DNA from 3 places in the Streptomyces sp. NPDC017943 genome. Region 2 is predicted to be linked to each of the others. Evidence: riboswitches for the same ligand, from Rfam matches in the RefSeq annotation. Region 2 holds a riboswitch; each other region holds the start of a gene.
The links. Region 2 has a riboswitch for cyclic di-AMP ahead of ACH4C6_RS19620 (M23 family metallopeptidase). Riboswitches for the same ligand answer to the same signal wherever they lie in the genome.
Positions count from the first base shown of each region.

Region 1: linked by a shared signal. The riboswitch ahead of ACH4C6_RS12840 (C40 family peptidase) and the one ahead of ACH4C6_RS19620 (M23 family metallopeptidase) in region 2 are both predicted to bind cyclic di-AMP.
Region 3: linked by a shared signal. The riboswitch ahead of ACH4C6_RS08830 (peptidoglycan DD-metalloendopeptidase family protein) and the one ahead of ACH4C6_RS19620 (M23 family metallopeptidase) in region 2 are both predicted to bind cyclic di-AMP.

Region 1 covers NZ_JBIRHH010000003.1:740,202-749,759, reverse strand. Annotated here, with positions in the region: gene ACH4C6_RS12860 (8-amino-7-oxononanoate synthase) at 1-589, shown strand, start outside; gene ACH4C6_RS12855 (DUF397 domain-containing protein) at 718-948, opposite strand; gene ACH4C6_RS12850 (helix-turn-helix domain-containing protein) at 958-1,818, opposite strand; gene ACH4C6_RS12845 (ATP-binding protein) at 2,033-2,491, shown strand; gene ACH4C6_RS12840 (C40 family peptidase) at 2,953-3,426, opposite strand; cyclic di-AMP (ydaO/yuaA leader) riboswitch at 3,430-3,642, opposite strand; gene ACH4C6_RS12835 (ABC transporter permease) at 4,563-5,555, opposite strand; gene ACH4C6_RS12830 (TetR/AcrR family transcriptional regulator) at 5,675-6,322, shown strand; gene ACH4C6_RS12825 (urease subunit gamma) at 6,433-6,735, shown strand; gene ACH4C6_RS12820 (urease subunit beta) at 6,748-7,059, shown strand; gene ACH4C6_RS12815 (urease subunit alpha) at 7,052-8,773, shown strand; gene ACH4C6_RS12810 (urease accessory protein UreF) at 8,791-9,465, shown strand.
Region 2 covers NZ_JBIRHH010000005.1:600,274-609,831, reverse strand. Annotated here, with positions in the region: gene ACH4C6_RS19645 (DUF6082 family protein) at 1-160, opposite strand, end outside; gene ACH4C6_RS19640 (CobW family GTP-binding protein) at 509-1,612, shown strand; gene ACH4C6_RS19635 (DNA topoisomerase (ATP-hydrolyzing) subunit A) at 1,609-4,065, opposite strand; gene ACH4C6_RS19630 (M16 family metallopeptidase) at 4,284-5,654, shown strand; gene ACH4C6_RS19625 (M16 family metallopeptidase) at 5,651-7,039, shown strand; cyclic di-AMP (ydaO/yuaA leader) riboswitch at 7,231-7,395, shown strand; gene ACH4C6_RS19620 (M23 family metallopeptidase) at 7,409-8,197, shown strand; gene ACH4C6_RS19615 (GntR family transcriptional regulator) at 8,392-9,087, shown strand; gene ACH4C6_RS19610 (HPr family phosphocarrier protein) at 9,285-9,558, opposite strand, start outside.
Region 3 covers NZ_JBIRHH010000002.1:853,686-863,243, reverse strand. Annotated here, with positions in the region: gene ispG (flavodoxin-dependent (E)-4-hydroxy-3-methylbut-2-enyl-diphosphate synthase) at 1-590, shown strand, start outside; gene dxs (1-deoxy-D-xylulose-5-phosphate synthase) at 620-2,515, shown strand; gene ACH4C6_RS08850 (aspartate aminotransferase family protein) at 2,512-3,927, shown strand; gene ACH4C6_RS08845 (helix-turn-helix domain-containing protein) at 3,995-4,642, shown strand; gene ACH4C6_RS08840 (DUF6126 family protein) at 4,639-4,758, shown strand; gene ACH4C6_RS08835 (tyrosine-protein phosphatase) at 4,790-5,587, opposite strand; cyclic di-AMP (ydaO/yuaA leader) riboswitch at 6,083-6,244, shown strand; gene ACH4C6_RS08830 (peptidoglycan DD-metalloendopeptidase family protein) at 6,249-7,181, shown strand; gene ACH4C6_RS08825 (SGNH/GDSL hydrolase family protein) at 7,424-8,209, shown strand; gene ACH4C6_RS08820 (TetR/AcrR family transcriptional regulator) at 8,235-8,849, opposite strand; gene ACH4C6_RS08815 (Glu/Leu/Phe/Val dehydrogenase dimerization domain-containing protein) at 8,910-9,558, opposite strand, start outside.

The DNA of each region.
Region 1 (9,558 bases), on a different contig from region 2:
CCGCGTCTGCCGCGAGCACGGCGCCGGACTCGTCGTCGACGACGCCCACGGCCTGGGCGTCCTGGGGGAGGGCGGCCGGGGTGCGCCCCACGCGGCGGGTCTCGCGGGCGCCGAGGACGTCGTCACGACGGTCACCCTCTCGAAGTCGCTCGGCAGCCAGGGCGGAGCCGTCCTGGGTCCCGCGCGGGTCGTCGACCATCTCGTCAACGCGGCGCGGACGTTCATCTTCGACACGGGCCTGGCCCCCGCCGCGGCCGGGGCGGCCCTGTCGGCGCTGCGGCTGCTGCGCCGCGAGCCCGAACGGGCCGCCCGGGCCCGGGCGGTGGCGGGTGACCTGCACGCACGCCTGAGCGCCGCGGGTCTGGAGGCGGTACGCCCCGACGCCGCGGTGGTCTCGGTGCGGGCGCCCTCGGCCGAGGACGCGGTGCGCTGGGCGGCCGAATGCCGCGCGGCGGGCCTGGCCGTGGGCTGTTTCCGTCCTCCTTCCGTGCCCGACGGCATCTCCCGGCTCAGGCTGACCGCTCGCGCGGACTTGACCGGTGAACAGATCGAACGCGCTGTACGAGTGATCGGCGAGACGCGACCATGAGTCGGCGTGACACGGCCGTGCGTCGGCACGATGACGGACTGATCGGACGGGAGACGGGCCTCTTCAGCGGCTGAGGCAGCTGACGCAGCGCCTGAAGCGGCTGATCAAAAGAGCTTCACAGACGGGCTTCACAGACGGTCCAGGCCGGCGGTGAACCCCGCCCAGCTCCGCGGTGAGAAGAACAGCGCGGGCCCGTCCGGGGTCTTGGAGTCGCGCACGGCGAGCAGTCCGGCCCACGGCGGAGCGTCCGGACGCGCGGTCTCGACGCAGTTGTTCGCGCCGGTGCTGTAGCTGCTGCGCAGCCACCGCACACCGTGCAGTGCGCGGCTCGAGGGGACATGACGAGGCAGTGCACGCATGGTGCCTCCTTATGCGCCGGTGGATGTCCCGGCGATGAAATCCAACGAATCCTCGGGCGAAAGGGCGTGGATCAAAAGGGAGTTGAAGGCCTCCGTGTAGGCCCGGAGGTCTTCTTTCCGTTCGAGGTAGAGGCTACTCGTCAAGTGGTCGAGAACAACCACGTCCAGATCAGAAGTGCTCGAAAATGACAAGATAACGAAAGGTCCGGTCACCCCGATGTGCGCACCGGCGGCGAACGGCAGAACCTGAAGCCGTACGTGGGGCAGCCGCGCCGCCTCCACCAGCCGCTCCCGTTGCCGGGCCATGACCCCCGGGCCGCCCACCTCCCGGCGCAGCACCGCCTCGTCCAGGACGGCGCTCAACTCCAGCGGCGGATCTGCGCGCAGCACGTCCTGCCGGGCGAGGCGCACCTCCACGAGGGTGTCGAGCCGGTCCTCCGGCACGTTCCCCACCGCCGCCCTGGTCACCGCACGGGCGTACTCGGGCGTCTGGAGCAGGCCGGGGACGACGGTGGTCTCCAGCGTGCGCATCGCGGTGGCCTGGGACTCCAGGCTGATGAAGTCGCGGTAGGTCGGGGGCAGCACACCGCGGTAGGCGTGCCACCAGTGGTGCCGCCCGCCGCCGTCGTCCGAACCCGCCAACACCGCCAGCAGCTCGCGCAGTTGGGAATCGGCCACGCCGTAGGCGTCGAGCAGTAACCGCACGTCGGCCGGTTTCACCCCGCTCGTGCCGGTCTCGATCCGGCTGACCTTGGACTGGTGCCAGCCCACCAGCCGGGCCGCCTCACCGCTGGTCAGCCCCGCCGACGTGCGCAGGGCACGCAGTTCGGCGCCGAGTTTCCGGCGGCGCACCGCGGGACCGTGCTGCATGTGCTTCTCCTTACTCCTTCCGGACCACCCATATACGGTCTCGCGTCGCAGAGTTCACCGCTTCGGGCGACAGATATATGCATATCTTGGTGGATCGCCGTCCTTCGGGGGTGTTCTGGTGGCACTCTGGCGACGGAAGCACCAGTCCGGGACCGTACTCGAACCATCCGCGTGGTGTCGGACCACGGTGCCGTGGGAAAGGGACGACGTCGCCATGGCAGACCATCTGGAAGCATCCGTCACTCTGCCGAGCGATCCCGCCTCGGTCCCCGCGGCGCGCGCCTACGTGGTGGGCACGCTGGCGGAGTGGGGCCTGCCGGCCGACACGGAGGTGTCCGACACCGTCCGGCTGATCATCTCCGAACTGGCCACCAATGCCGTCCAGCACACCTTCGGTCAGTCGCCCACGTTCACGGTGGACGTCGTGCTCGACCGTGACGAGCACCTGCGCATCGGCGTCACGGACAGCCATCCGCGCCTTCCCAGGCGCCTGCCCGCCGCGGTCCAGCAGGACAACGGGCGCGGCCTGGTCATCATCCGGTGGCTGACCGCGGAATGCGGCGGCAAGCTGCGCATCCGGCCGACCCGGGAGGGCGGCAAGACCATCACGATCGAACTGCCCTGGACCATCCCGGCCCAGCCGGTACCGTCCCGGGGCCCTCAGGAACCCTAGAACTCCGACGGACCTCCGCGGACGGCGCCCGATCACCCTTCGCTCGGCCCCCCGGGCGGCCCCCGGGACCCCGTCGCGCTCGGCGACGCCTTGCCGGGGCCTCCGTGCGCGCTCTGAGGGAGCCGGGCTGCCGAGGCGGCTGCGTCACCGCGCGCCGCTCGGGCGCGGGCACCGCCGCGGCGGCCCGGCCCGGCGCACCAGCCGCGGCAGCAGCCCTCAGGCCGGCGCAGACCACGAAGGTGGCCCCACCCGCCGCGATCCCGGCCTTGCGGCCCGTGGTCACGTCCACCACCAGCAGGGCCGAGGTGCTGAAGGCGAAAGCGCGAGGTGAAGGCCAGTGACGGCAGGAAGGCGAAAAGAATCTGCACGTCCGTCTGGGTGACCTCACGGGTAACCGTCCGAGCCGCCTTCACGCCCGCGGCGTGCGGCGGCGCGTCAGGACGCCGCCGCACGCCGGGCGGTCACTTCACGCGCCCGTACCAGACACTCTTGGTCCAGATCTTCTGCAGTCGCACCACGTCCCCGGTCTTGGGGGAGTGCCACAGCTTGTTCTTACCCGCGTAGATACCGACGTGGTACACGTTCTTGCCCGAGTGGAAGAAGACCAGGTCCCCGGCCTTACGGCTCTTGGCGGAGATGTGGCGCGTCTTGTTGTACTGCTGGGCGGCCGTGCGCGGCAGCTTCTTGCCCGCCTTCTTGAACGAGTACAGCGTCAGCCCGGAGCAGTCGAACCGGTGCGGACCGGTGGCCCCGTACTTGTACGGCGATCCCTTCTTCGAGGCCGCGATCTGGAGTGCCTTGGTCGCCGGGGTGGCTGCCGCGGCCTCGGACGAGAAGCCGGGCGCCACTATCGAGCCGCCGACGGCGGCGATGGTGAGAGCCGAGGCCGTACCGGCACGGGCCATGAGCGACGGGACACGATTGAGCGCAGTCATGCGCAACCCTTCGTCAGCCGCCTGTGAAGGATGACCTGTCGGATTCGGGCTGGCGAAGTTGCCCGGCCGCTGACGCGGCTTCACCCCAAGGGCTGCTCGGACCCGGTCATGGCGTGACCGTCCCGGCGACCCGTCGTGCTTGGGTCCTCCACTCCTGCCGATCCACTCCTGTCGACCGGTCATCCGGGCGGCGGCAGGACTCGGCGTCCGCCCGGATCGCCCCGCCGCTGTGGCGGGGGCTTGTCGTCAGTCAGGGATCTTGACTCATGGCTGTCCCGAAATCCCAACGGAACCGAGGATTTGTGTTGTTACTCACCACTCACCCGTTCGGGTGGACACGTCTGTGTTCGAGCCGCCGTCCACCCCACCGTGGACGGTCCGACCAGGGAGGGAATGTCCAATTCCGCCCTGCGGCCAGGCCCGTTGCGCAACTTCAGCCACCCGAAGTCCGGACGCGTGTCTACTCCGAACAGGGGTACGCCATTTGGTCGGTTTCGACTCGGAGTCGGACGTTCCGCCGGTCGGCGTGTTCCGGGTGGTGCACCCCCCTCAACTGGCGGACCGCGGCGGAAGGGTGACGCGGGCGGTGCGCGGCTCGCCGTCCCGAGCGCGTCGGGACGCGGTCCGGCGTGGCGGCACGCGATTCCGTCTTCCCCCGTTGGTGCATCAGGGTGAGCGCGACACGCCGAGTTGGCCCGTCCGAGGAGGTCGACGACGCCGAGGTAACGACCGATCAGCTCGGCCTTCCCCGAGCCGCGGGGGCCGGTTCCCGCCCGGCCCTCCCTCGCCCGCCCTCGCCCTCCCTCGACCGGGTCGGCTCCTCCACCCGCACCAAGGGATCACCGGCCGCCCGCTCACCGGCTCTGCCGCTCGCCCGCTCGGCCGGCCCGGCTGACGGAGCACCAGGAGCGCGCCGGGAGCACGGCGTGCCGGCACGCCGGGGTTGTGGGCCGCATCGGTACCTGCGGTCGCGGGCGGCCCTTCCCCGGCGAGGTTCGTCGCGCCCCCGCAAGAACCCCCGCAGGGCCCGGTGCCGGACTCCGCAGGAGCACGGCAGGACCGTGCACCCCCGTCCGCTACAGCGGGGATGCACGGTCGTCCGGGTGCCGTCGTCCGGCGACGGCCGTCGCCTGCGGTCAGCCGACCGTCGCGAGGTCGCGCCGGTCCTCGGCGGGGGCGCCGTCCTTCTTGCGGGCGCGCAGGGTGCTGCCGAGCAGGACGGCCCCCAGTCCCAGCGCCGCCCACCAGGCCAGGGTGAGCACCGGCCCGGTCGCCGCGGCGCCGTCGAAGTAGGACACCGAGCGCAGCAGCGACGTACCCGCGCCCGGCGGCAGCCACTGGCCGATCGCCCCGGCCGGCTCCGGGAGCATCTGCGGGGCCGAGGTGGCTCCGGAGAAGGGGTTGCCCAGCAGCATCACCAGGGCCGCCCCGAGTCCTGTGCCGGCGGGGCCGATCAGGGCGGCGAGACCCGCGACGGCCGCACCGACGGCCAGGGTGGACAGACCGAGCGCCGAGGCTTCCACCCACCAGTCGCCGGCGAGGGCGCCGAGCCAGCTGTCCGCGATCCCGGCGGCGACCGCACCCACCGCGGCGGACACCGCGAGCAGTGCCGTCACGGCGCGGACGCCGCGCAGCCCCAGCAAAGTGACCGCCGCGCCGGCCGCGATCCCGGCCAGGGCGAGCGGGAGCACGGCGGCGTTCAGCACCGCGCCGCGGGGATCGCTCGCCGGGGTGGGCACCACGTCGACCGTCCGCACGGGGGTGCCCTCGGCGGAGGACTGCCGGGCCACGGCCTGTTGCAGGAACTGGGCGACGGCCGGCCCGGCCGCGGAGGCCGTGAGCAGCTCGGGCCCCTGGGGCGTCACCACGATCGCGCCGTAGACGCTCCGGCCCTCGATGGCGTCGAGGGCGGCTGCCTCGTCGGCGTAGCGGTGGATCTCGAAAGCTCCCTCGTGCTGCTGGAGCTGCCGTTCGGCCTGGGCCGCCGCGGCGGGCGGTCCGGCGACGCCCAGCGGCAGGTCGCGGGGGGCCGTGCGGGAGGCCGGCCAGGCAAAGGCCCACAGGGCCAGGGCGGCGACGACGGGCACGAGGACGACGACCGCGATCAGCGGGCGGGCTCGGGAGGACATGAGGGTCTCCTGGAGGGAGAGGTCTGGACTAAAAAGAAGGATCGTTCGTTTTGCTGTCTCCACCGTCCTCCCGGGGTGCGTCCTTGTCAAGAATGAATATTCGTTTTACGTTGGGGGCCATGGCCCGCGTGTCCCAGGAACACCTCGACGCCCGCCGCCGCCAGATCCTCGACGGCGCCGCGCTCTGCTTCGCCCGCAACGGCTTCCACGCCACCTCCATGCAGGACGTGCTGAAGGAGGTCGATCTCTCGGCGGGTGCGGTGTACCGCTACTTCAGCGGCAAGGAGGAGCTGATCGGCGCGATCGTGACCGAGGTCCTCGGCTCGGTCCGGGACGCCTTCGAGGAGGCGGCCCGTCGGACCCCGCCCCCGCCGCCCGACGAACTCGTCGCCTCCGTGCTCGGCAGGACGCTCGGAGCCCGGGAGTCCCTCGTCGTGGACGGCAGGCCCGCCTTCCCCCGGCTCGTGATCCAGGTGTGGACGGAGACCCTGCGCAACGAGGAGCTGGCGGCCCTGCTCCGGGAGGGCTACGGCTCGGTCCGCGCGTCCTGGGGCAGGATCGTCCAGGCCTACCAGGAGGCCGGGATGATGCGGGCGGACGTCGAGCCGGACGACGTGGCCCGCACGATGATCGCCTCCGTGCTCGGCTTCATCGCCCAGCAGTCCCTGTTCGGCCCGGCCCCGGTGGAGATCCTGCGGGACGGACTGCGGGCGCTGATGAGCATGGAGGGCCGGTCCGCCGCCGCCGGCGGAGCGCCACGCGGTTAACGCACCCGAAACGCGGCCCCACTAGCCTGCCGCGCACGCCACCCGGCTCGTCGCCCCGTGGCGGCGGCCATCGGACCCCGCACGGTCCGGAGCGAGGACTGAGGTGGGACGTGCAGCTGACCCCGCACGAACAGGAGCGTCTGCTCATCCATGTGGCGGCCGACGTGGCGCGGAAGCGCCGGGACCGCGGCCTGCGACTCAATCACCCCGAGGCGGTCGCCCTGATCACGTCGCACCTCCTGGAGGGGGCCCGTGACGGGCGCACCGTCGCGGAGTTGATGTCCTCCGGCCGTCAACTGCTCACCAGGGACGACGTCATGGAAGGTATCGCGGAGATGATCCACGACGTCCAGGTCGAGGCCACCTTCCCGGACGGCACCAAGCTCGTCACCGTCCACGACCCGATCGTCTGACGGGGCGCCGCAGTGATTCCTGGAGAGATCCTGTTCGCCGACGGGCCGATCGTGTGCAATTCCGGCCGCGAGGTCACCCGGCTCACCGTCCTCAACGCCGCCGACCGCCCCGTCCAGGTCGGCTCCCACTACCACTTCGCGGAAGCCAACCCGGGCCTGGAGTTCGACCGCGTCGCGGCGCGCGGCAAGCGGCTGAACGTCGCCGCCGGGACGGCCGTGCGCTTCGAGCCCGGCATCCCCGTCGAGGTCGAACTCGTCCCGCTCGCCGGGGCCCGGATCGTGCCCGGCCTGCGCGGCCGGACGGGAGGTCCCCTCGATGCCTGAGCTCTCGCGTGCCGCCTACGCCGACCTGTTCGGCCCGACGACCGGTGACCGGATCCGCCTGGCGGACACCGACCTGCTGGTGGAGATCGAGGAGGACCACTGCGGCGGGCCCGGACGCGCCGGGGACGAGGCCGTGTTCGGCGGCGGGAAGGTCATCCGCGAGTCCATGGGCCAGGCCCGTGCCACCCGTGCGGAGGGCACGCCGGACACCGTCGTCACCGGCGCGGTGATCGTCGACCACTGGGGGATCGTCAAGGCCGACGTGGGCATCCGCGACGGCCGGATCACCGGCATCGGCAAGGCCGGCAACCCCGACACCATGGACGGGGTCCACCCCGACCTGGTCATCGGCCCGGAGACCGAGATCATCGCCGGCAACGGGCGCATCCTCACCGCCGGTGCCATCGACGCCCATGTCCACTTCATCTGCCCGCAGATCGCCGACGAGGCCCTCGCGTCGGGCATCACGACCCTCGTCGGTGGCGGCACCGGCCCGGCCGAGGGCTCCAAGGCCACCACCGTCACACCCGGCCCCTGGCACCTGGCGCGGATGCTGGAGGCGATGGAGGCCCACCCGCTCAACATCGGCCTGCTCGGCAAGGGCAACACCGTCTCCCACGAGGCGATGCTGTCGCAGATCCGGGGCGGCGCGCTCGGCCTGAAGCTCCACGAGGACTGGGGTTCCACCCCGGCCGTCATCGACGCCGCACTGACCGTCGCCGAGCGGACCGGCATCCAGGTCGCCATCCACACGGACACCCTCAACGAGGCCGGCTTCGTCGGCGACACGCTCGCCGCGATCGCCGGGCGCGGCATCCACGCCTACCACACCGAGGGCGCCGGGGGCGGCCACGCGCCGGACATCATGACCGTGGTGTCCGAGCCGCACGTGCTGCCCAGTTCCACCAACCCCACCCGGCCGTTCACGGTGAACACCGCCGAGGAACACCTCGACATGCTGATGGTGTGCCACCACCTCAACCCGGCCGTGCCGGAGGACCTGGCCTTCGCCGAGTCGCGCATCCGGCCGTCCACCATCGGGGCCGAGGACGTGCTGCACGACCTCGGTGCCATCTCGATCATCTCCTCGGACTCCCAGGCGATGGGACGCGTCGGGGAGGTCGTCCTGCGCACCTGGCAGACGGCCCATGCGATGAAGCTGCGCCGGGGTGCGCTGCCCGGGGACGGGCGGGCCGACAACCACCGCGTACGCCGTTACGTCGCCAAGTACACGATCAACCCCGCCCTCGCCCAGGGCCTGGCCCGCGAGATCGGCTCGGTGGAGACCGGCAAGCTGGCCGATCTGGTGCTGTGGGAACCGGCGTTCTTCGGAGTCAAGCCGCTGCTCGTGCTCAAGGGCGGGCAGATCGCGTATGCGCAGATGGGCGACGCGAACGCCTCCATCCCCACCCCGCAGCCGATCCTGCCGCGTCCGATGTTCGGGGCGATCGGCCGGGCGCCCGCCGCCAACTCCGTCAACTTCGTCGCCCCCCTCGCCCTCGACGACGGCCTGCCCGAACGGCTCGGCCTCGGGAAGCGTTTCGTGCCGATCGAGTCCACCCGCGGCGTCACCAAGGCCGACATGCGGGAGAACGACGCCCGGCCCGACGTGCGGATCGACCCCGACAGTTTCGCCGTGCACATCGACGGCCGACCGGTCGAGGCCGCGCCCGCGGCGGAACTGCCCATGGCCCAGCGCTACTTCCTCTTCTGACGGCCAGGGGTGATCCCATGTCGCGTGCGACGCTGCTGATCGTGGCCGACGGGCGGTTCCCCGCCGGCGGCCACGCCCACTCGGGCGGCGCCGAGGCGGCCGTCGGCGCCGGGCGCATCACCGGGGCGGCGAGCCTCGGGGAGTTCTGCCGGGGACGGCTGCACACGGCGGGCCTGACGGCGGCCGGGCTCGCCGCGGCCGCCGCGCTCGGGCTCGACGCGGTCGCGCTGGACCGTGCGGCGGACGCCCGTACGCCCTCACCCGCGCTGCGGACCGCCGCGCGGAAGCTGGGGCGGCAGTTGCTGCGGGCCGCGCGGACCACCTGGCCCTCCCGGGAACTCGACGCACTCGCACGGGAGTTCCCCAAGGGCGCGCATCAGCCGGTGGTGCTGGGCCTGGCCGCCCGGGCGGCCGGCCTCGGACCGGCCGACGCCGCGTACTGCGCCGCGTACGAGAGCGTGAGCGGACCCGCGGCGGCGACCGTGCGCCTGCTGAGCCTGGACCCCTTCGACGCGACGGGCGTCCTGGCCCGGCTCGCGCCGGAGATGGACCTCGTCGCCGGCCGGGCGGTGGAGGCGGCGCGTCGAGCCGTCGAGGACGGGACCGACGCACTGCCCGCGGGGTCGGCGCCACTGCTGGAGACGGGGGCACAAGCGCACGCGGCGTGGGGAACACGGCTGTTCGCCTCCTAGCCTCCCCGGCACCCCGGCACCCCGGCACCCCGGCACCCCGTCAATCCGCCGACTCGCCGACCCGATCGCACCTCCGGACCACCCGCCCCACCG
Region 2 (9,558 bases):
GGCGTCCACCGTTCGCCTCCTCCACGCCGGCCAGGAGCCAACCACTGATCACCACGGACGCGGCACCGACGAGTGTCACCCCCAGCAGGGTTGCCACACCCCACAGCAGCACATGTTTCAACCGTCGTTGATCCATCCGCCCTCCCGGCATCTGCGTCATGCTTCCCCATCGGTGTGGTGGAAAACGAGGTTCCCTTCCCAGTGCATGGGGAGCGCGAGGGAGATCAGGTGCCCTGCTATTGGGTCGCACCGCTTGACGTCCGAATGGTTCTCTCGTGTACGGGAGGCGAGACGGCGATAACGAACCACACTCTGCTATGACCGGACGACATTTTCGGACGCCTTGCGCATCCCTTGGCCCCGCTCGAAGGCGAGCTACTCCGCGCCTACCGGAGGATGATGGTGCCCCTCGCAACCCCCTGGCTCGTATCCTGGACCGGTATCCCATCCCCCCGCGTGTGCCGCCACCGTGAGCCGGTGCGCGCGTCGGCGTGAAAGAGGTCGCACGGTGCGTCAGGCGAGCCCGCAACCGCAGCAGATCCCGGTCGTGGTCCTGGCCGGATTCCTCGGCTCGGGCAAGACCACTCTGCTCAACCACCTCCTGCACCGCAGCGGCGGCAGCCGCATCGGCGCGATCGTCAACGACTTCGGGGCCGTGGAGATCGACGCGATGGCCGTGGCCGGGGCGCTCGGCGACTCGACGGTCTCCCTGGGCAACGGGTGCCTGTGCTGCGCGGTCGACGCGAGCGAACTCGACACGTACCTGGAGCGGCTCGCGGCCCCCTCCCTCGGCATCGACGTCATCGTCATCGAGGCCAGCGGCCTGGCCGAACCGCAGGAGCTGGTCCGGATGCTGCTCGCCAGCGCACATCCCGGCGTCGTCTACGGCGGACTGGTCGAGGTCGTCGACGCCGCCGAGTTCGACGCGACCCGCTCCCGCCACCCCGGGATCGACCGCCACCTCGCGCTGGCCGACCTCGTCGTGGTCAACAAACTCGACCGCGCGGCCGACGGCGAACGCGTCCTCGGGCTGGTCAGGTCGCTCACCGACGGAGCCGCCGTCGTTCCGGCCACCTACGGCCGCATCGACCCCGAGTTCCTCTTCGACTGCCGGCCGAGCGAGGAGCGCATCGGACAGCTCTCCTTCGACGACCTGCACGAGCACGAGGAGCACGACGAGCACCCCGAGCACGACGAGAACGACGCGCCCGGCGGGCACGCCGGGCACCTGCACACCGCCTACGACAGCGTCTCGTTCGTCTCGTCCGCGCCCCTCGACCCCCGCCGGCTGATGGCCTTCCTCGACAGCCGCCCCTCGGGGCTGTACCGCATCAAGGGCTACGTCGACTTCGGGCCGTACGACGTGCGCAACCGGTACGCCGTGCACGCCGTGGGACGGTTCCTGCGCTTCTACCCCGAGCCCTGGCCGGCCGGCGGCGAACGCCTCACCCAGCTCGTCCTCATCGGCTCCGGCATCGACACCACCGCCCTCGGCAAGGAACTGGAGGCGTGCAAGGACGACGCCCCACACGCCGACGAGCACGGCATGTGGGGCGTCCTGCGCTATGTGCGCACCGGCGGGGAGGAACCCGCGGAGGAACCGCCGGCCTAGACCGGCCCGGCCACCACGGCCACCGTCTTCGCCAGGGACACACCCGACCCGTCGCGGCGGGGGTCGATGTCCGGCAGGGCGGCCGGGGCGCCGTTCTTCTGTGCGGCACGGGCCGGGGCGGGCCCGGCCCAGGCCAGGGACAGGCAGTCCTCGCCCTTCAGGAACCGCTGGCAGCGGACACCGCCGGTCGCCCGGCCCTTGCGCGGGTACTGGTCGAACGGGGTCAGCTTGGCCGTCGTCTGCACCGAGTCGTCCAGCGTCCCCCGCGAGCCCGCGACCGTGAAGACGACCGCGTCCGCGGCCGGGTCCACCGCCGTGAAGGAGATGACCTTCACCCCCTCGGCCAGCTTGATGCCGGCCACACCGCCGGCCGGACGCCCCTGCGGGCGGACCTGGGACGCCTGGAAGCGCAGCAGCTGGGCGTCGTCGGTGATGAACACCAGGTCCTCGTCCCCGGTGCGCAGCTCGACGGCACCGACGATCCGGTCACCCTCCTTGAGGGTGATCACCTCCAGCTCCTCCTTGTTGGACGGGTAGTCCGGCACGACGCGCTTGACGACGCCCTGCTGCGTGCCGAGCGCCAGGCCCGGGGACGACTCGTCGAGGGTGGTCAGGCAGACGACCGTCTCGTCGCCCTCCAGCGACACGAACTCCGCCAGCGGGGCGCCGCCCGCCAGGTTCGGCGTCGGCAGGGGCTGCGGGAGCTGCGGCAGGTCGACCACGTTCAGCCGCAGCAGCCGGCCCGAGGAGGTCACCACGCCGATCTCGCCGCGGGCCGTCGCCGGTACCGCCGAGACGATCACGTCGTGCTTGGCGCGCTTGGCGCCGGCGTCCTCCGCGAACGGCTCGGCGTCGGCCGTACGGGCCAGCAGACCCGTAGAGGACAGCAGCACCCGGCACGGGTCGTCCGCCACCTGCAGCGGTACGGCCGCGACCGGAGCGCCGCCCGACTCCAGCAGGACCGTGCGCCGGTCGGTGCCGAACTTCTTGGCGACCGCGGCCAGTTCAGAGGAGACCAGCTTGCGCAGCTCCGCGTCCGAGTCGAGGATCCGGGTCAGCTCCTCGATCTCCGCGTTGAGCCGGTCCTTCTCCGTCTCCAGCTCGATGCGGTCGTACCGGGTCAGCCGGCGCAGCGGCGTGTCGAGGATGTACTGCGTCTGCACCTCGCTCAGCGAGAAGTGCTCCATCAGGCGCTGCTTGGCCTGGGCGGAGTTCTCGCTGGAGCGGATCAGGCGGATGACCTCGTCGATGTCCAGCAGGGCCGTCAGCAGGCCCTCGACCAGGTGCAGCCGGTCGCGCTTCTTGCCGCGGCGGAACTCCGAGCGCCGCCGCACCACGGTGAAGCGGTGGTCGAGGTAGACCTCCAGCAGCTCCTTCAGGCCCAGCGTGAGCGGCTGGCCGTCGACCAGGGCGACGTTGTTGATGCCGAAGGACTCCTCCATCGGCGTCAGCTTGTACAGCTGCTCCAGGACCGCCTCCGGCACGAAGCCGTTCTTGATCTCGATGACCAGGCGCAGGCCGTGCTCGCGGTCGGTGAGGTCCTTGACGTCGGCGATGCCCTGGAGCTTCTTCGAGCCGACCAGGTCCTTGATCTTGGCGATGACCTTCTCGGGGCCGACCGCGAAGGGCAGCTCGGTGACGATCAGGCCCTTGCGGCGGGCCGTGACCTGCTCCACCGCCACGGTCGCGCGGATCTTGAACGTGCCCCGGCCGCTCTCGTAGGCGTCGCGGATGCCGGACAGGCCGACGATGCGGCCGCCGGTGGGCAGGTCCGGACCGGGGACGTGCTTCATCAGGGCGTCGAGGTCCGCGTTCGGGTGCCTGATCAGGTGGCGTGCCGCGGCGATGACCTCGCGCAGGTTGTGCGGCGGCATGTTCGTCGCCATGCCGACCGCGATACCCGAGGCGCCGTTGACCAGCAGGTTCGGGAAGGCGGCGGGCAGCGCGGCCGGTTCCTGCTCCTGGCCGTCGTAGTTGGGGTTGAAGTCGACGGTGTCCTCGTCGATCGACTCCGTCATCAGGCTCGTCGCCTCGGCCATGCGGCACTCGGTGTACCGCATGGCGGCCGGCGGGTCGTCGTTGCCCAGCGAGCCGAAGTTGCCGTGGCCGTCCACCAGGGGGACGCGCATGGAGAACGGCTGGGCCATGCGCACCAGGGCGTCGTAGATCGACGCGTCGCCGTGCGGGTGCAGCTTGCCCATCACCTCGCCGACGACACGGGCGCACTTGACGTACCCCCGCTCGGGGCGCAGGCCCATCTCGCTCATCTGGTACACGATGCGCCGGTGCACCGGCTTGAGACCGTCGCGGGCGTCCGGCAGGGCCCGGGAGTAGATGACCGAGTACGCGTACTCGAGGAAGGAGCCCTGCATCTCGTCGACGACGTCGATGTCGAGGATCCGCTCCTCGTACGAGTCGTCGGGCGGCGGGGTCTTCGTGCTGCGGCGGGCCATCGCTGCCGGCTCCTTGCTGCTGCGATCCAGATCTGACGCGGACCATTGTGGACCGCCGCACTGACAAGCGGGACCAGGCCCCGGGACAAGCGGCGCCCGCGCCCCCGGAACGAGGCCGGCACCGGGAACTTCACCAGGGCCTCGCGCGCTTGCATACAGTGGCAGGACCGGCACGAATCCGCGGTTGTGAAGACCGCTCCGCGATCGAAGGGACGTACATGCCCATGGGTCACACGGCCACAGCCCAGGCAGGCTCCGGAGGCCTGACAGCGACCGAGCACCGCCTGGCCAACGGCTTGCGCGTGGTGCTCTCCGAGGACCACCTGACCCCCGTCGCGGCGGTGTGCCTCTGGTACGACGTCGGCTCGCGCCACGAAGTCAAGGGGCGTACGGGCCTGGCTCACCTTTTCGAGCACTTGATGTTCCAGGGGTCCGCGCAGGTCAAGGGCAACGGCCACTTCGAGCTGGTCCAGGGCGCGGGCGGCTCGCTGAACGGCACCACGAGCTTCGAGCGGACCAACTACTTCGAGACCATGCCCGCCCACCAGCTGGAGCTCGCCCTCTGGCTGGAGGCCGACCGCATGGGCTCCCTGCTGGCCGCCCTCGACGAGGAGTCGATGGAGAACCAGCGCGACGTCGTCAAGAACGAGCGCCGCCAGCGCTACGACAACGTCCCCTACGGCACCGCCTTCGAGAAGCTCACCGCCCTCGCCTACCCGGAGGGCCACCCCTACCACCACACCCCGATCGGGTCGATGGCCGACCTGGACGCGGCGACCCTGGAGGACGCTCGCGCGTTCTTCCGCACCTACTACGCGCCGAACAACGCCGTGCTCTCCGTGGTCGGCGACATCGACCCCGAGCAGACGCTGGCCTGGGTCGAGAAGTACTTCGGCTCCATCCCCGGCCACGACGGCAAGCCCGCCCCGCGCGACGGCTCCCTGCCGGAGACCATCGGCGAGCAGCTGCGCGAGGTCGTCGAGGAGGAGGTCCCGGCGCGTGCCCTGATGGCCGCCTACCGACTGCCGCACGACGGCACACGCGCGTGCGACGCCGCCGACCTGGCCCTGACCGTCCTCGGCGGCGGCGAGTCCTCCCGGCTGTACAACCGCCTGGTGCGGCGCGACCGTACGGCCGTCGCGGCCGGGTTCGGCCTGCTGCGGCTGGCCGGGGCGCCCTCGCTGGGCTGGCTGGACGTCAAGACGTCCGGTGACGTGGAGGTGCCGGTGATCGAGGCCGCCATCGACGAGGAGCTCGCCCGGTTCGCCGAGGAGGGCCCCACGGCCGAGGAGATGGAGCGCGCCCAGGCCCAGTTGGAGCGCGAGTGGCTGGACCGCCTCGGCACGGTCGCGGGCCGCGCCGACGAACTGTGCCGGTACGCCGTGCTGTTCGGTGACCCCCAGCTCGCCCTGACCGCCGTCCAGCGCGTGCTGGAGGTCACGGCCGAGGAGGTCCAGGAGGTCACCAAGGCCCGCCTGCGCCCCGACAACCGCGCGGTGCTCGTCTACGAGCCCGTCGCCGACGAGACCGACGATGCCGGGGACACCGCACCCGCGGCCGGCGACGAGAACGAGGAGGCGGCCAAGTGACCGAGCTCGCCACGATGGACTTCCACCCCCGGCCGCAGGCGGGCGAGGCCAAGCCCTGGGCCTTCCCGGCCCCGGAGCGCGGCACTCTCGGCAACGGCCTGACGGTCCTGCGCTGCCACCGCCCCGGCCAGCAGGTCGTCGCCGTCGAGGTGCTGCTGCACGCGCCCCTGGACGCCGAGCCGGCCGGCCTGGACGGCGTCGCCACGATCATGGCGCGGGCCTTCTCGGAGGGCACCGACAAGCACTCCGCGGAGGAGTTCGCGGCCGAACTGGAGCGCGCGGGCGCCACCCTGGACGCGCACGCCGACCACCCCGGGGTCCGGATCAGCCTGGAGGTCCCGGCCTCCCGGCTCGAGAAGGGGCTCGGCCTGCTGGCCGACGCCCTGAGGGCGCCCGCGTTCGCGGACAGCGAGATCGAGCGGCTGGTCCGCAACCGCCTCGACGAGATCCCGCACGAGCTGGCCAATCCCTCGCGCCGGGCCGCCAAGGAGTTGTCCCGGCAGCTGTTCCCGGCGGACTCGCGCATGTCGCGGCCCCGGCAGGGTGGCGAGGAGACCGTCGCCGCGATCGACTCCGCGGCCGTACGCGGCTTCTACGAGAAGCACGTCCGGCCCGCCACGGCCACCGCCGTCGTCGTCGGCGACCTCACCGGCATCGACCTCGACGCCCTGCTCGGTGACACGCTGGGCGCCTGGACCGGCTCCCGTGCCGAGCCGCGTCCGGTGCCGCCGGTCACCGCGGACGACCGGGGCCGGGTCGTCATCGTCCACCGCCCGGGCGCCGTCCAGACGCAGCTGCTCATCGGCCGCACCGGCCCGGACCGGCACGACCGCGTCTGGCCCGCCCAGGTGCTCGGCACGTACTGCCTCGGCGGCACCCTGACGTCCCGTCTGGACCGCGTGCTGCGCGAGGAGAAGGGCTACACCTACGGGGTGCGGGCGTTCGCCCAGGTCCTGCGGTCCGCCCCGGACGGCACCGGTGCCTCGATGCTCGCCATCAGCGGTTCGGTGGACACGCCCAACACCGGTCCCGCCCTGCAGGACCTGTGGACCGTGCTGCGCACCCTGGCGGCCGAGGGGCTGACCGACGCCGAGCGGGACGTCGCCGTGCAGAACCTGGTCGGCGTCGCGCCGCTGAAGTACGAGACGGCGGCGGCCGTCGCCTCCACGCTGGCCGACCAGGTCGAGCAGCACCTGCCCGACGACTACCAGGCCGCGCTGTACCGGCAGCTCGCCGCGACCGGCACCGTGGAGGCCACCGCGGCGGTCGTCAGCGCCTTCCCCGTGGACCGCCTGGTGACCGTGCTCGTCGGTGACGCGACGCAGATCAAGGCGCCCGTCGAGGCCCTCGGCATCGGCGAAGTCTCGGTCGTCACCGCGGAGTAGGGCACACGCGCGCGGGAGCCCTGGTTGTCATCGAAGGCACCAGGGCTCCCTTATGCCCGAATTGGTACGGAGGAGGCCTGTCTGCCCTGTGGGATGCGCTACAAAAGGCGGGTTTCGTTTGGGAATTGAAAGCGGTGCCGCTTAGCGTCATCCGGGCTGTTCGTCAGGCAGTGCGCCGCACCCGCGGCACCGGACAGTCATCGCCGAGTCCCCGTACGGCGCGAGCCAGGGGAGCCGGGGACCCAACCGCAGTCCCTGGGGTGAATCGGACGCCCGCGCGAGCCGCGAGGGGGTCCGTAGGAGACCTTCCTGCTCCGAACCCGTCAGCTAACCCGGTAGGCGAGAAGGAAGGAAAGGACCAGCCACTTCATGGCGTTCACCCGCGCCACCGGGAAGCACCGTCGCCCCAGCCGCCTCCAGCGCGGCACGGCCCGTGCGGCGGGCGTCGCGGCTCTCGCCACGACCGGCGTCATCGGCACCGTGGCCGCTCCGGCCGCCTTCGCCGCCGAGCCGGCTCCCGAGCAGACCGGTCTCACCCCCGTCGTCACCATGGGCGACACCGTCGCCGAGCAGATCGACGCCCAGGCCGTCGCGCAGAAGCAGGCGGCCGAGGAGGCCGCCGCGAAGAAGAAGGCCGAGGAGGCCGCGCGCGAGCGGGCCGCCGAGGCGGCCAAGAAGGCCAAGGAAGCCGCCGAGAAGGCGCGCGAGGCCAAGGAGCGCGCCGCCCGCGAGGCCGAGCGCAAGCGCCTGAACACCTTCGTGTCCCCGATCTCCGGCTCGTACGTGTCGACCAGCTACCAGGCCAGCAGTGGCCTGTGGTCCTCCGGCAGCCACACCGGCGTCGACTTCCACGCCGCGACCGGCACCTCGGTCCACTCCGTCGGCGCCGGTACGGTCGTCGAGGCCGGCTGGGGCGGCGCGTACGGCAACCAGGTCGTGATCAAGATGAACGACGGCACGTACACCCAGTACGGCCACCTGTCGTCCATCGGCGTCTCGGTCGGCCAGCAGGTCACCCCCGGTCAGCAGATCGGCCTGTCCGGCGCGACCGGCAACGTCACCGGCCCGCACCTGCACTTCGAGGCCCGCACGAGCCCCGAGTACGGCTCCGACATGGACCCCGTCGCCTACCTCCGCTCGCACGGCGTCAACCTCTGACGTCACCCCGAGTTCCGTGAAAGCCCCGGCCCGCAGGCCGGGGCTTTTCGCGTCCCGGACGGCTCGTCGTCCAAAAACTTCTCCCTGATTTCCGTCCGCCGCCGGAAAGTGCGGCACATTGCCATAGAGTCACTCGCAATGAAGCCGTGGACTGCGCGTCGGCGTTTTCCCCGGGAATCAGACGGAGGTCGGTCATGCGCATTCCCGCGCACTCGGTGTGCACCGCCATCCGGGACGACATCGTCGCCGGCGTCCACGCGCGCGGGGCCCGGCTCACCGAGGAGCTGCTGGCCCGCCGCTACGGCGTCTCCCGCGTCCCCGTGCGGGAGGCCCTGCGCACCCTGGAGGCCGAGGGCTTCGTGGTGACCAGACGGCACGCGGGCGCCTGCGTCGCCGAACCCACCGAGCAGGAGGCCGCCGACCTGCTGCAGATGCGGCTGCTGCTGGAGCCGCTCGGCGCGGCCCGGGCCGCGCAGCGCCGCACCGAGGCCCATCTCAAGGTCCTGCGCGGCCTGGTCCGGCTGGGCCGGGAGCGGGCGCGCCAGGGCGGCGGCGACGACCTGCGCTCCCTGGACGGCTGGTTCCACGAGACGCTGGCCCAGGCCTGCGGGAGCCCCGCGCTGACCGCGGTGCTCACCCAGCTCCGGCACAAGATCGCCTGGATGTACACGGTCGAGGCGCCGCCCGGCCCGGTGGAGTCGTGGAACGAGCACGGCGCGATCGTGGACGCCGTGGCGCGCGGCGACGGCGAGCGCGCGCGGGCGGCCGCGGCCCTGCACGTCGAGCGCGCGACCGCCGCCCACCGCCTGCGGTCCGGCTCGGCCGGGGAGCGCGCCGGGCGCGTGAGGAACTCGCAACATCCCGTCAACACGGCGAGCCCGCGGATTTAACGCGGAAGCCGTATACAAAGAGCGGGGAATTTCCCGAGGGCCGGAATTCTGTATGTCCGCCGCCCTGTTCCTGAAAATGCGGCCTCCCGCGCATGCGGCCGTGCGTGTGCGTGCACGGAAATGCAGCCCCGAAATGCGAAGGGCCCATCCGGTCGACACCGAATGGGCCCCGCACGCGCCGGAGAGGCGCTCTCACATCAGACGGTCTCGGGCAGTTCCTCGAGACCCTCGGCAACCAGCTTGGCCAGCCGGTCCAGAGCGGCGTCCGCGCCCTCGGCGTCGGAGGCGAGGACGATCTCCTCGCCGCCCTGGGCGCCCAGGCCCAGGACGGCCAGCATCGAGGCCGCGTTGACGGGGTTGCCGTCAGCCTTGGCGATCGTCACCGGGACGCCTGTGGCCGTGGCGGCTCGGACGAAGATGGAGGCGGGGCGGGCGTGGAGGCCCTCGGCCCAGCCGACGTTGACGCGGCGC
Region 3 (9,558 bases), on a different contig from region 2:
CCGTCAAGCACAACGACCCGGTCGTGATGATCGAGGCGTACCGCCAGCTCGCCGGGAGCTGTGACCATCCGCTGCACCTGGGAGTGACCGAGGCGGGACCGGCGTTCCAGGGCACGATCAAGTCGGCCGTGGCCTTCGGGGCGCTGCTGTCCCAGGGGATCGGCGACACCATCCGGGTGTCGCTGTCCGCGCCGCCCGCCGAGGAGGTCAAGGTCGGCATCCAGATCCTGCAGTCCCTCGGGCTGCGGGAACGCCGGCTGGAGATCGTCTCCTGCCCCTCCTGCGGACGCGCCCAGGTCGACGTGTACAAGCTGGCCGAAGAGGTCACCGCCGGGCTGGAGGGCATGGAGGTGCCGCTGCGCGTCGCCGTCATGGGGTGCGTGGTCAACGGGCCCGGCGAGGCCCGGGAGGCCGATCTGGGCGTGGCCTCCGGCAACGGGAAGGGGCAGATCTTCGTCAAGGGGCAGGTCGTCCGGACCGTGCCCGAGTCGAGGATCGTCGAGACGCTGATCGACGAGGCGATGAGACTCGCCGAGCAGCTGGAGCAGGACGGCGTGGGGCCGGGGGAGCCTGCCGTCACCGTGAGCTGAGCAGCACGGAAACCGAAGGGGGCCCGTAAGTGACGATCCTGGAGAGCATCCGCGGACCACGCGACCTGAAGGCGCTGTCCGAGGCGGAGTTGAGCGCACTGTCCGCGGAGATCCGGGAGTTCCTGGTGCACGCGGTCGCCAGGACCGGGGGCCACCTGGGCCCCAACCTGGGCGTGGTGGAGCTGACCCTGGCCCTGCACCGGGTCTTCGCGTCGCCGGCCGACCGCATCCTGTGGGACACCGGCCACCAGGCGTACGTGCACAAGCTGGTCACCGGCCGGCAGGACTTCTCCAAGCTGCGCGGCAAGGGCGGCCTGTCCGGCTACCCCTCGCGGGAGGAGTCCGAGCACGACGTCATCGAGAACAGCCACGCCTCCACCGCCCTCGGCTGGGCCGACGGGCTCGCCAAGGCACGCGAGGTGCGGGGCGGGAAGGGCCACGTCGTCGCGGTCGTCGGCGACGGGGCGCTCACCGGCGGCATGGCCTGGGAGGCCCTCAACAACATCGCGGCCGCCCGGAACCGGCCGCTGATCATCGTGGTCAACGACAACGAGCGCTCCTACGCCCCGACCATCGGCGGGCTCGCCGACCACCTCGCCACTCTGCGCACCACCGACGGCTACGAGCGGGTCCTGGCCTGGGGCAAGGACGTGCTCCAGGGCACGCCCCTGGTGGGCGGCACCCTCTACGAGGCCCTGCACGGTGCGAAGAAGGGCTTCAAGGACGCCTTCGCCCCGCAGGGCCTGTTCGAGGACCTGGGCCTGAAGTACGTCGGCCCGATCGACGGCCACGACATCGGGGCCGTGGAGTCCGCGCTGCGGCGCGCGAAGCGCTTCCACGGGCCGGTGCTCGTGCACTGCCTCACGGAGAAGGGCCGGGGCTTCGAGCCCGCCCTCGCCCACGAGGAGGACCACTTCCACACCGTCGGCGTCATGGACCCGCTCACCTGCGCCCCGTTGGCGCCGGCGGGCGGCCCCTCCTGGACGTCCGTGTTCGGCGAGGAGATCGTGCGGATCGGCGAGGAGCGACAGGACGTGGTGGCGATCACCGCCGCCATGCTGCACCCGGTCGGCCTCGGCGCGTTCGCCGCGCGGTTCCCGGAGCGGGTGTGGGACGTCGGCATCGCCGAGCAGCACGCGGCCGTCTCGGCTGCGGGCCTGGCGACGGGGGGACTGCACCCGGTCGTCGCCGTCTACGCCACGTTCCTCAACCGCGCCTTCGACCAGCTGCTGATGGACGTGGCCCTGCACCGCTGCGGGGTGACCTTCGTCCTGGACCGGGCCGGGGTCACCGGCGTCGACGGGGCCTCGCACAACGGCATGTGGGACCTGTCCGTCCTGCAGGTCGTGCCCGGACTGCGCATCGCCGCGCCCCGGGACGCCGACCAGCTGCGGGCCCAGCTGCGCGAGGCGGTCGCCGTGGACGACGCGCCGACCCTGGTCCGCTTCCCGAAGGAGTCGGTGGGGCCGCGCATCCCGGCGATCGACAGGGTGGGGGGAACCGACGTCCTGCACCGGGCGCCGGACCCGCGCGTGCTGCTGGTGGCGGTCGGTGTGATGGCGTCCGTCTGCCTGCGGGCCGCCGAGCTGCTCGAGGCCCGCGGCATCGGCTGCACCGTCGTCGACCCCCGCTGGGTGAAGCCCGTCGACCCCGCGCTGCCGGCCCTGGCCGCCGAGCACGACCTGGTCGCCGTCGTCGAGGACAACAGCCGGGCCGCCGGCGTGGGCTCGGCCGTGGCGCTGGCCCTCGGGGATGCGGAGGTCGACGTGCCCGTGCGGCGCTTCGGCATCCCGGAGCAGTTCCTCGCGCACGCCAAGCGCGGCGAGGTGCTGGCCGACATCGGCCTGACCCCCGTCGAGATCGCCGGACGGATCAGCGCGAGTCTGACCGTCAAGGAAGAGCAGTCCAAGGAGTCACAGGAATGACCACCGCCGAATCCGCGTCGGAGTCGTCGCAGGCCGGGGAGTTCGACCTCGGCGCGCTGCTGGCCGAGCGCGGGGCCGAGCGCTACGAGCTGCACACCCGGTACCTCAACCACCAGCTCCCGCGCATGCTGCACACCATCGGCTTCGACAAGGTCTACGAGCGCGCCGAGGGCGCCTACTTCTACGACGCGGACGGCAACGACTACCTGGACATGCTCGCCGGGTTCGGGGTGATGGGGCTCGGCCGCCACCACCCCGTCGTCCGCAAGGCGCTGCACGAGGTCCTCGACGCCTCTCTCGCCGACCTGACCCGCTTCGACTGCCAGCCGCTGCCCGGCCTGCTGGCCGAGAAGCTGCTGGCGCACAGCCCGCACCTGGACCGGGTGTTCTTCGGCAACAGCGGCACCGAGGCGGTCGAGGGGGCACTGAAGTTCGCCCGGTTCGTCACCGGCAGGCCCAGGGTCCTGTACTGCGCGCACGCCTTCCACGGCCTGACCACCGGCGCGCTGTCCGTCAACGGCGAGTCCGCCTTCCGCGACGGCTTCGCCCCGCTGCTGCCCGACACGGCCGTGCCGCTCGGCGACCTCGACGCGCTGGAGCGGGAGCTGGACAAGGGCGACGTCGCGGCCCTGATCGTCGAGCCGATCCAGGGCAAGGGCGTGCTGGAGGGCCCGCCCGGCTGGCTGCGGGCCGCGCAGGAGCTGCTCCACCGGCGCGGGGCCCTGCTCATCGCCGACGAGGTGCAGACGGGCCTCGGCCGTACCGGGGACTTCTACGGCTACCAGCACGAGGACGGCGTGGAACCGGACCTGGTGTGCGTGGCGAAGGCACTGTCGGGCGGCTACGTCCCCGTCGGCGCCACCCTCGGCAAGGAGTGGATCTTCAAGAAGGTCTACTCGTCCATGGACCGGGTTCTGGTCCACTCGGCGAGCTTCGGGTCCAACGCCCAGGCCATGGCGGCCGGCCTGGCGGTGCTGTCGGTGATGGAGAACGAGCAGATCGTCGCGGGCGTACGGGCCACCGGCGAGCTGCTCAGGTCCCGGCTCGCGGCGCTCACCGACCGCTACGAGATGCTCGCCGAGGTGCGCGGCCGGGGGCTGATGATCGGCATCGAGTTCGGCCGTCCGAAGTCGCTGAAGCTGCGCAGCCGCTGGGCCATGCTCCAGGCGGCGCGCAAGGGGCTGTTCGCGCAGATGGTCGTGGTGCCGCTGCTGCGGAAGCACCGGATCCTCACCCAGGTCTCCGGCGACCACATGGAGGTGATCAAGCTGATCCCGCCGCTGATCATCGGGGAGCGGGAGGTGGACCGGTTCGTCGAGGCGTTCACGGCCGTGATGGACGACGCCCACGACGGCGGACTGATGTGGGACTTCGGCAAGACCCTCGTCAAGCAGGCGGTCGCCAACCGCTGAATCCGGCCCGCTTTGCCTGAGAGGCAAGAAATTTGCCGCACAGGCAAACCTGCGGCTGAATGGAGGCATGAGCTCCTCCGAGAGCGAGCGGCCGCCAGCGGCCGGCTCGCCGGCCGAACCGGCCCCCGGCGCCCTGCCGGCCGCGGTCGCCCCGCAGCTGCGGGCGCTGCGGCGGCAGGCCTCCCTGACGCTGGAGGCCGCGGCCCGCGCCGCCGGGCTGTCGCCCGCGCATCTGTCCCGGCTGGAGACCGGCCGGCGCCAGCCCTCCCTGCCGATGCTGCTGGCACTCGCCCGCATCTACGGTACGACGGTCTCCGAACTGCTCGGCGAGACGGTCGCCGAACGGGACTCCGTCATCCGCGCCGCCGCCATGGAACCCACCGCGGCGGGCGGCTGGACCTACTGGCAGGCCGGCGCCCCCGGCCGCGGGATGCAGGCCCTGCGCGTCCACGTCCCCTTCGGCTCTCAGGGCGACATCGTGCGCGTCCACCCCGGGGAGGAGTGGCTGCACGTGCTGCGGGGCCGGCTGCGGCTGCGCCTGGCCGACACCCTGCACCGGCTGGCGCCCGGCGACAGCGCCCACTTCGACTCGCTGACCCCGCACCGCATCGCCGCCGAGGACCACGACGGCGTCGACCTGCTCTTCGTGCACACCCTGCTGCAGAGCCCCACGGCCGCCCTGTGCCTGGGCCCCAACCCTGGAGAGACGACATGAGCGACTTGGAGGAGAAGTTCCCCCGGGCCCTGTGGGTGCGCCTGCTGGTCTACCTGATCCTGGGACACGTCTTCGCCGCCTTCATCTACCTGCTGTTCGAGGTCGGGGCGAAGTAGATCGCGGCCGGGGCCGGGGTCCGGGAGGTCCTCAGTCCAGCAGCCGCTCGCGCAGCCGCTCCCGGGTCTCGGGAGCGAGCCCCAGCCCCTGCTCCAGATAGGCGTCGACCCCGCCCCAGGTCTCCTCGATCGTGTCGAAGGCGGCCGTCAGGTACTCGGCGCGCGCGTCGAACAGGGGGCTGAGCAGTTCCATGACCTCGGGGGAGTAGGCCGAGGCGTGCGAGCTGCTGCGGTGGACCTTGTAGCGGCGGTGCTTGGCGTTCGACTTCAGGTAGTCGTCGACGATCGCCTCCCGCTCGACGCCCACCGCCAGCAGCGTCACCGCCACCGACAGCCCCGCGCGGTCCTTGCCGGCCGCGCAGTGCATCAGCGCCGGGACGCTGTCCTGCGCCAGGGCGTGCAGGACCCGGGAGTGCTCGCCGGTGCGGTCCTTGACGATCGAGCGGTACGAGGCGATCATCCGGGCCGCGCCCTTGCCGTCGGCCAGGATCGCGCGCAACTGGTCCAGGTCGCCGTCGCGGACCATCGTCCAGAACTCGGCGCCGTCGGCCGGGTCGCTCAGGGGCAGGTTCACGTTGCGCACGCCCGGCAGCGTGACGTCCGGCCCCTCCAGCTTCTGGTCGGCCGCGTTGCGGAAGTCGAAGATCGTGTGCAGGCCCAGTCCGGCCAGGAAGGCGGCGTCCTCCCCGGTCGCGTGCGCGAGGTGGCCGCTGCGGAACAGCACGCCCGGGCGCACCCGCCGTCCGTCCACCGTCGGCAGTCCGCCGACGTCGCGGAAATTGCGCACTCCGGTCAGCTCGGGCTCCGTCGACGGGACCTGCTGTGTCACGAGGGCTCCTCCCCATCGGTGCCGCCGCCGCGGCTCGCCGGCGGGCACCACCCGACGATACGACATGCCTGCCTGGGGCAATCAGGTGTCCACAGCCGTCACCGGCGTCCCGGCACCCGAGGGGCGGGCGACGGGGCGGTGGCCGTCCGGGTGCCGGGATCGTCGTCCATGTTGAGCGGAAGTGGCAGTTTGGTCCGAATGAGGCGCTTCGGCCGCTTCGCCACAACGTGCCCTGGTCGGCGCCGAGATGGGGAGAGGGGGCGTGACCATCGTCATATCCGTGACGATGTGTTGTCGCCATGTGCACGTAATTCGGGCAATTATCCGGGACATTGGGAAAAGCGGAAGATCGTGGATCCACGCTCGGTGACGGCGGAGAACACCGGTGCCTCAGGGAAAACACCGTCACGCGCAACCACAGGCTTGTCCCTTCGCGTCCCGGTCGCTTACGTTCCACACCGATCCGGACGGACGCCTAATCCTGCCGCCGCCCGGTGCCCGCACCCACTGACCCGACGTACGGCAGGAGCGGGGGACCCACAGGTACGACGCCTGTTCCGGTTCCCGGAACGGCTTGGGGTTCAGTCGCGCCACGGCGCGGCCGGGCATCTCCAGCCCGCACCCGACAGCTCACCTCGCAGGCGACGGAGAGGAATTCGCCATGCCCGCGAAGGGTAAGCACCGCCGTCCCAAGACCCAGCGTTTCACCCGCTCCATCGCCGTCGCCGGCACCGGCGGCGCCGCTCTCGCGCTCCCGCTGATGGGAGCCGCCGGCGCCCACGCCGCCACCCCGCAGACGGCTCCGGACAAGGCGGTCCAGTCCGCTCCGGCCCCGGAGAAGAAGGCCGCCGAGAAGACCGCCGGTGCCCGCACGTACACCGTGAAGGCCGGCGACTACCTCGCGAGGATCGCCGCCGACCAGCACGTCAGCGGTGGCTGGAAGAAGCTGTACGCGGACAACCGCGACGCCGTCGGCGACGACCCGTCGCTGATCCACCCGGGCCTGAAGCTCTCCCTCGGCAAGAAGGCCGCCGCGAGCCAGGCCCCGGCGAAGCCCGCCCCCAAGGCCTCGGCGGAGAAGCCCGCGAAGAAGTCCGCCGCCGAGTCCTCCGCGGACACCTCCGCCAAGGCCGGCACCGCCGCGAAGCCGGCCGCCGCCGCGCCCGCCGCCCAGGGCAATGCCAGTGGCTTCTCGCTGCCGGTGGACGGCGCGTCCGTCGGCACCCCCTACCGCATGTCCGGCAGCATGTGGTCCAGCGGCTACCACACCGGTGTCGACTTCGTCGTCCCGACCGGCACCTCCCTCAAGGCCGTCGGCGCGGGCACGGTCGTCTCCGCCGGCTGGGGCGGCGCGTACGGCAACCAGGTCGTCATCAAGCTCAGCGACGGCAACTACGCCCAGTACGCCCACCTGTCGCAGCTGTCCGTCTCGGCCGGCCAGACCGTGACCGCCGGGCAGCAGATCGGCCTGTCGGGCGCGACCGGCAACGTCACCGGACCGCACCTGCACTTCGAGATCCGCACCACGCCCGACTACGGCTCGGACGTGGACCCGGTCGCCTACCTGCGCTCGCACGGCGTCTCCGTCGGCTGACCGACCGCACCCCACCTGCCTGACACGCCGCCGAAGGCCGGACCCGAACGACCGGGTCCGGCCTTCGGCGTGTGGCGAGCACCCCCAACGCCCCCGTGGACATGCGTATTCCGGAGTTGACCAACCCTTGGGGAGTGGCCTTTCTCACCGCCCGTCAAGCCCTGCCTACGGTCGCGTAGGTCACATTCGAGGGTGAATCATGAACGGCTGTGGCAGACGATTCGAAGAGTGACAGCAAAGCAGTGATCGGGTCGTACGTGGCGCTGGGGGACAGCTTCACCGAGGGCGTCGGCGACCCCGGCCCCGACGGGGCGTTCGTCGGCTGGGCCGACCGGTTCGCCGTCCTGCTCGCCGACCTGAGGCCCGAGGGCGACTTCCGGTACGCGAACCTCGCCGTGCGCGGCAAGCTCCTCGACCAGATCGTGGCGGACCAGGTGCCGCGGGCCGTCGAACTGGCCCCGGACCTCGTCTCGTTCTGCGCCGGGGGCAACGACATCATCCGGCCCGGCACCGACCCCGACGAGGTGGCCGAGCGCTTCGAGCGGGCGCTGCTGCGGCTCACCGCCGCGGCCGGCACGGTGATGGTGACGACCGGGTTCGACACCCGGGGCGTGCCCGTGCTCAAGCACCTGCGCGGCAAGATCGCCACCTACAACGGACACGTCCGGGCCATCGCCGACCGGTACGGCTGCCCGGTGCTCGACCTGTGGTCCCTGCGCAGTGTCCAGGACCGCCGGGCCTGGGACGCCGACCGGCTGCACCTGTCTCCCGAGGGGCACACACGGGTGGCGCTCCGCGCGGGCCAGGTGATGGGCCTCGACGTGCCCGCCGACCCCGAGCAGGTCTGGCCGCCGCTGCCGCCGCGCGGGGCGTTCGACATGCGGCGCGACAACGTCCAGTGGGCGCGCGAGTTCCTGGTGCCGTGGATCGGGCGCCGGCTGCGCGGGCAGTCCTCCGGCGACCACGTGACGGCCAAGGGGGCCCTGTCCCCGGACGACATCCGGATGCGGATCGCGCCCGTGGCGTGAGACCCGCGCCGGGCGGGCCGGACCGCTACCCGGCGGGCGACGCGGCCGGTTCCAGGCCCAGTTCCCGGGCCAGGGCCTCGTCCGCCCACTGCTGGGCGCGGGCCCGGGGGACCGACCCGGGGTAGGACGTCAGCTGGACGGCGAGGCCGTCGAGGAGGGCGGTGAGGCGGAAGGCGGCCCCCGGGGGATCGGGGCAGGGGAACTCGCCGGCCGCCACGCCCTCCGCGATGACCTCGGCCAGGGCGGCCTTCCACCGCCGGTCGAGATCCTCGGTGACCTCCCGCAGCGCCGGCTCGCGCAACGCGGCCGCCCAGCCCTCGATCCACAGGCGCCAGCCCTTGGCCTGGCCGGTCGGCGCGTACCACCGCACGGCCGACCGCAGCCGGCGCAGCGCCGGTGACCGGCGGCCGAGCAGCCTGCGCAGGTGCGCGAGGTCGGCCTCGGCGGCGTGCCGGAACGCGGCGGCGACCAACTGCTCCTTCGAGGAGAAGTGGTAGAGCACCAGCGCGTTGCTCACCCCGAGCGCCGAGGCCACGTCGGCGATCCTGACCGCCGCCACGCCCCGCGCCTCGATCTGCTCGATGGCGGCCCGCAACAGCTCCCCGCGCCGCTCCGCGACACTCAACCGGACTCTCGTCACACCGTCACCCTATCCACGCGGGCACGGCCCCCGGCGTACGGATCCGGCCGGTCCCGCACGTCAGCGGTGCCAGCCGAACCGGTGCGCCAGCTCCGGCAGCCGGTCCGCCGCGAGCGCGTGCGCGGCGGACCGGGGCGTGGTCCCGCCGGCCTGCGCGCGGGTCAGCGTCCGCTCCACCAGGTCGCGCATCGCACGGCGGATGTGCGCGAACGCCTCCTCGGCGTCGGGGCCGACGTCCCCGAAGAGGGTCCACCACCACCAGGCGTTCGTCCCGGAGTTGACCACGACGTCCGGCAGCACCGTCACGCCCCGCGCGGCCAGCAGGGGCTCCGCCTCCGCCGTGACGGGCATGTTGGCCGCCTCCACGACCCAGCGGGCGGTGATCCGGGCCTGGTTCTCCGCGTCGATCGCGTACGACACGGCCGCCGGCACGAGCACCTCCGCGTCGGCCGACAGCCAGGCGCCGCCGGGCAGTTCGAGGTCGCCGGGGCGCAACACCGAACGGTCGACCGTGCCGTGGGCGTCACGGGCGGCGAGCAGGGCCTCGACGTCCAGCCCCGCCGGGTTGGCGATCGTGCCCTTCAGGTCGGCGACGGCCACGACCGGCAGACCCGCGCGGGAGAGGAACCGGGCCGTGGCCCCGCCCATGGTGCCCAGCCCCTGCAACGCCACCCGGGTCCCCGCGTAGGGCACCGCGGCCCGGTCCAGC